Regions from separate parts of the Pseudomonas sp. 4CAES_32.4 genome, predicted to be linked through region 2. Evidence: predicted binding sites of a transcription regulator. Region 2 holds the regulator's gene; the other holds the start of a gene.
The links. The regulator sigma-54, encoded in region 2, starts transcription at its own class of promoters, with help from an activator protein. The targets are predictions, from matches to a motif close to ANTGGCATNNANNTTGCTNT.

Region 1 (3,049 bases), 750 kb from region 2:
CCGCTGGGCCCTGAATCTGTTGGAGTCGGAGCAGGGCGAGGACGGTGGGCGACAACCTGGCTCCAAAGTCATCTTGATGGATGCCGAGGAGGAGGTCGTCAAAGTCGAGAGCCGCGAAATGTTTCGCGGCACGCTTTACATGGTCGGGCGCGAACTTGAGTTTGGCGAGATTCCTGCGGAACGGCTGCTGAGGGCCGGGCAAGTCTGATCACCAAACGCAGAGGTTCACCGTTTGATCGTTCCCACGCAGAGCGTGGGAACGATCTGTAACTGACTAACTCGGCAACTTGAGATTATCCAGCGCCCGATTCACCGCCAACTCCCCGAGCATGATCAATTGCGCGATACCCAGCAGCGTTCGGCGCTGCGATGCGGGTATGAGGTTGGCGAAGTCATGGGCGATGGTTCGTGCTGAGGCGAGGGTTTCGCAGGCGTTGGCCAGCAACTCTTCGCTTTTGATATTCGCGACGGCGGCGTACATCGTGCTGGGTTTGCGCGGAGGCCGGGTGTTGCCGGGGCAGAGGTAATGATCGAGGGCGCGTTCGGCGGCGTCGTGGAGTTTTTTTGAGTCGATGGATTCGTAAGGTGAGGCGGGGTCGGTTTCGGGTGGGTTTGGTGTTGGTTTGATCATCGGTCGAGCCTCTAGAGTGGTGAAGCTGCCAACGTTCGCTGCTAACGAAGAGGGTGGCGGCTGTACGCGGGTTAGCAGACCAGGACTCTAGAACCCGGCGCACCGAAGTGCCCCACGCAAAGCCGCCATAACGGCAACGGACTTGTGCGTCTAGAGAAAAACCCGGGCTGCTAAACCCGATCACTGAACAATCAGCGACCGAACCACAATAGAACCCGCCCCCAAGGCGCACAAGCCGGCGGATTCTGGCTTGCCTGTAGGCAAAGGCGCAAGGATTTGTAGCCTGGAAGGCGTGTCTGCAGGTGTCTTTTAAACGCCCGAGTTTAAAAGGCGATGTGCGCTGACTTCATTGGCCCCTTCGCGAGCAAGCTCGCTCCCACATTTGGATTGCATTTCACTCTGACATCTTGGAATGCAATCTCCTGTAGGAGTGAGCCTGCTCGCGATAGCGGTCTGTCTGATGTAAATGCATTGAATCAATAATCCTTATCGCGAGCAGCCTCACTCCTACACGGGTCATGTTTTCTCTACCGATTTCATTACTCCGCAAAAGTTGGAAAGCTTCTTGCAATAGCCGCCGTGAGCCCGCTCTGGGCGTCAAAAGTTTGCTTTAAAGGAACGGGGAAAACCGGTGGATCGCTCTCAGTTATTCAACACTGCTCGCACAAACGTTGCCGACCTCAGTCGAGGCAATCTGGGCGTGCCGTTGTTGCTGCTGGTGATGCTGGCGATGATGATGTTGCCGGTGCCGCCGTTCCTGCTCGACGTGTTTTTCACTTTCAACATTGCCCTGTCGATCGTCGTCCTGCTGGTCTGCGTGTATGCGCTGCGGCCGCTGGATTTCGCCGTGTTCCCGACGATTTTGCTGGTCGCGACGTTGCTGCGGCTGGCGTTGAACGTGGCGTCGACGCGGGTGGTGATGCTCCACGGTCAGGACGGCCACGCCGCTGCCGGTAAGGTGATTCAGGCCTTCGGTGAAGTGGTGATCGGCGGTAACTACGTGGTCGGTATCGTGGTCTTCGCGATCCTGATGATCATCAACTTCGTCGTGGTAACCAAAGGTGCCGGGCGTATTTCCGAGGTGAGTGCGCGTTTCACCCTCGACGCGATGCCCGGCAAACAAATGGCGATCGACGCCGACCTCAACGCCGGTCTGATCGACCAGAACCAGGCCAAGTCACGCCGCCAGGAAGTCGCCCAAGAGGCTGAGTTCTACGGTTCGATGGACGGTGCCAGCAAATTCGTCCGTGGTGACGCCATCGCCGGCCTGCTGATTCTGTTCATCAACCTCATCGGCGGTATGGCTGTCGGTATCTTCCAGCACAACATGAGCTTCGGCGATGCCGGCAAGGTTTACGCCTTGCTGACCATCGGTGACGGTTTAGTGGCGCAATTGCCATCACTGTTGTTATCTACAGCTGCAGCGATCATGGTGACCCGTGCTTCCGGTTCGGAAGACATGGGCAAGCAGATCAACCGCCAGATGTTCGCCTCGCCGAAAGCGCTGGCCGTGGCCGCCGGTTTGATGGCGGTGATGGGCCTGGTGCCGGGCATGCCGCACTTCTCGTTCCTGAGCATGGCTGCGCTGGCCGCCGGTGGCGCCTACCTGTTCTGGAAGAAGCAGAACGTCGCCAAGGTCGTGGCGCTGGAAGAGGTCAAGCGTCAGCAGGATCTGCTGCCGTCGCCAGCTCGCGCCATGGAAACCAAGGAATTGGGTTGGGATGACGTGACGCCAATCGACATGATCGGTCTGGAAGTCGGCTACCGCCTGATCCCGCTGGTGGATCGCAATCAGGGTGGGCAATTGCTGGCGCGGATCAAGGGCGTGCGCAAGAAGCTCTCGCAAGATCTGGGCTTCCTGATGCCGACTGTGCACATTCGCGACAACCTCGATCTGGCACCAAGTGCCTATCGTCTGACGCTAATGGGCGTGATCCTCGCCGAAGCCGAGATCTACCCGGATCGCGAACTGGCGATCAATCCGGGCCAGGTCTACGGCACGCTCAACGGTATCAACGCCAAAGATCCGGCTTTCGGCCTGGAAGCGGTGTGGATCGAAATCAGCCAACGCGCCCAGGCACAATCCCTCGGTTACACCGTGGTCGATGCGAGCACCGTGGTTGCAACGCACTTGAACCAGATTCTGTACAAGCACTCCAGCGAGCTGATCGGCCACGAGGAAGTGCAGCAACTCATGCAATTGCTGGCCAAAAGCTCGCCGAAACTGGCGGAAGAGCTGGTGCCGGGTGTGGTCACGTTGTCGCAGTTGCTCAAAGTGCTGCAGGCGTTGCTCGCCGAACACGTGCCGGTGCGCGACATCCGCAGCATCGCCGAAGCCATCGCCAACAACGCCGCCAAGAGTCAAGATACCGCCGCGTTGGTGGCAGCGGTGCGCGTCGGCGTATCCCGCGCCATCGT
Region 2 (3,049 bases):
ACCCAGTAATGGCAACTCTGAAAGCTCAGCACCTGGCCAAGGCCTACAAAAGCCGCCAGGTCGTGCGTGACGTCAGCCTGTCGATCGACAGCGGCCAGATCGTCGGCCTGCTCGGCCCCAATGGCGCCGGCAAGACCACGTGCTTCTACATGATCGTCGGCCTGGTGCAGGCCGATCAGGGCCGCGTCCTGATCGATGATCTGGACGTCAGCCATCAGCCAATGCACGGTCGTGCCAAGGCTGGTATCGGCTATCTGCCGCAAGAAGCGTCGATCTTCCGCAAACTGTCGGTGGCCGACAACATCATGGCGATCCTCGAGACCCGCCAGGAACTCGACAAGGCCGGTCGTCGCAAGGAGCTGGAAAGCCTGCTGCAGGAATTCCACATCAGCCACATCCGCGACAACCTCGGCATGAGCTTGTCCGGTGGTGAACGCCGCCGGGTGGAAATCGCTCGGGCATTGGCAACCGCCCCGAAATTCATCCTGCTCGACGAACCGTTCGCCGGTGTCGACCCGATCTCGGTCGGCGACATCAAGCAGATCATCCACCACCTCAAGGCCAAGGGTATCGGTGTTCTGATCACCGACCACAACGTCCGTGAAACGCTGGATATCTGCGAAACCGCTTACATCGTCAACGACGGTCAATTGATCGCCGAAGGTGATGCAGAAACCATCCTGGCCAACGATCTGGTCAAGGAAGTCTATCTGGGGCACGAGTTCCGCCTGTAAGCGCGACAGCATCCGGGTGATTCGCGAGGGTGCTGTATCGATGAAGCAGCTTTTTATACGCTTTAATTGTTACAGCGCTCTAGGCAAACACTTCAGTTTCAGGCATATAATTTGCTTAAGTTTGGCGCTCCGGCGCCCTGTAGTGGATGGCGCATAGCGCCGGCGAATAAGGTGTTAAGCCCCTGCCATGAAACCATCGCTAGTCTTGAGAATGGGCCAGCAGCTGACGATGACACCGCAGCTGCAACAGGCCATCCGTCTGCTCCAATTGTCGACCCTGGATCTGCAACAGGAAATCCAGGAGGCGCTGGAATCCAATCCGATGCTCGAACGCCAGGAAGAAGGCGACGACTTCGACAATTCCGATCCGATGGCCCACAACATCGAGCAGAAGCCCAACACCGAGATCCAGGAACCCTCCTATCAGGAAACGGCCCCGACGGTAGACAACCTCGAGGACGGCGAATGGAACGAACGCATTCCCAACGAACTTCCGGTCGACACGGCCTGGGAAGACGTCTACCAGACCAGCGCCAGCAGCCTGCCGAGCAACGATGATGACGAGTGGGACTTCACCACCCGTACCTCCGCTGGCGAAAGCCTGCAAAGTCATCTGCTGTGGCAATTGAACCTGGCCCCCATGTCCGACACCGATCGCCTGATCGCTGTGACCCTGATCGATTGCATCAACAATCAGGGCTACCTGGACGAAACCCTCGAAGAAATTCTCGAAGCGTTCGACCCGGAACTGGACATCGAGCTGGACGAAATCGAAGCCGTCCTGCACCGCATCCAGCAGTTCGAACCGGCCGGTATCGGCGCACGCAACCTCGGCGAATGCCTTCTGCTGCAATTGCGCCAGCTGTCGGCCAAGACCCCGTGGCTGGCGGAAGCCAAACGCCTGGTCAGCGACTACATCGACCTGCTTGGCAGCCGCGACTACAGCCAGTTGATGCGCCGCATGAAACTCAAGGAAGATGAACTGCGCCAGGTCATCGAACTGGTACAGACCCTCAATCCACGCCCAGGCTCGCAGATCGAATCGACCGAAGCCGAATACGTGGTGCCGGACGTTATCGTGCGCAAGGACAACGAGCGCTGGTTGGTCGAACTGAATCAGGAGTCGGTGCCCCGCCTGCGGGTCAACGCACAGTACGCCGGTTTCGTGCGCCGCGCCGACACCAGTGCCGACAACACCTTTATGCGCAATCAGTTGCAGGAAGCCCGCTGGTTCATCAAGAGCTTGCAGAGCCGCAACGAAACCCTGATGAAAGTTGCCACCCAGATCGTCGAGCATCAGCGCGGTTTTCTGGAGTACGGCGACGAAGCCATGAAGCCGCTGGTTCTGCATGACATCGCCGAAGCGGTGGGCATGCATGAATCGACGATTTCCCGTGTGACCACGCAGAAATTCATGCATACCCCGCGCGGTATTTATGAACTGAAATACTTTTTCTCCAGCCACGTCAGCACCTCCGAAGGCGGCGAATGCTCGTCCACGGCGATCCGCGCGATCATCAAAAAACTCGTTGCGGCGGAAAATCAGAAAAAGCCGTTGAGTGACAGCAAGATCGCTGGTTTACTGGAGGCACAAGGCATTCAGGTGGCTCGCCGCACCGTCGCCAAGTACCGCGAGTCCCTCGGGATCGCGCCTTCGAGCGAACGCAAGCGGTTGATGTAAGCCACGTTACAGCGTTCCAGTGGCAGGCTATCCAGCCTGCCGCTTTATGCACTGGCAACGAAGGAGAAGCTGTATGCAAGTCAACATCAGTGGACACCAACTGGAAGTGACCCAACCTCTGCGTTCCTACATCGAGGAAAAACTCCAACGACTGGAGCGCCATTTCGACAAGATCACCAACGTGCAAGTCACGATGTGCGTCGAAAAGCTGAAGCAGAAAATCGAAGCCACCTTGCATATTCCCGGCAGCGAAGTGGTCGCCAACGCAGAAGATACCGACATGTATGCTGCGATCGACTCACTGACCGACAAGCTGGATCGCCAACTCAAAAAGCATAAGGAAAAGACCCAAAGCCTCCTACAGGGCGCGACCGGTCGATAACCCCCCATTCCATGATCCGACTTGAAAGTATCCTGACCCCCGGCCGTTCCCTCGTGAACGTGCCGGGCGGCAGTAAAAAGAAAGCCCTCGAACAAATTGCCAACCTGATCGCCCGGGAAGTACCGGATCTGGAGATGCAAGATGTCTTCGAGGCTCTGATTGCCCGTGAAAAACTGGGTTCGACCGGTTTTGGCAACGGCATCGCCATTCCTCACTGCCGCCTCAAGGGTTGCCAGTCGCCTATCAGCGCGC

Region 1: flhA (flagellar biosynthesis protein FlhA) is a predicted target of sigma-54. The motif match lies at 1,184-1,203, and genes of this name have one in related genera.

What each region holds. Positions count from the first base shown of each region.
Region 1 is NZ_CM176882.1:1,734,780-1,737,828, forward strand. It holds gene AC3Y64_RS07835 (hypothetical protein) at 1-208, shown strand, start outside; gene AC3Y64_RS07840 (DUF6124 family protein) at 275-631, opposite strand; gene flhA (flagellar biosynthesis protein FlhA) at 1,263-3,049, shown strand, end outside.
Region 2 is NZ_CM176882.1:980,213-983,261, reverse strand. It holds gene lptA (lipopolysaccharide transport periplasmic protein LptA) at 1-9, shown strand, start outside; gene lptB (LPS export ABC transporter ATP-binding protein) at 9-734, shown strand; gene AC3Y64_RS04265 (RNA polymerase factor sigma-54) at 922-2,415, shown strand; gene hpf (ribosome hibernation-promoting factor, HPF/YfiA family) at 2,489-2,797, shown strand; gene ptsN (PTS IIA-like nitrogen regulatory protein PtsN) at 2,809-3,049, shown strand, end outside.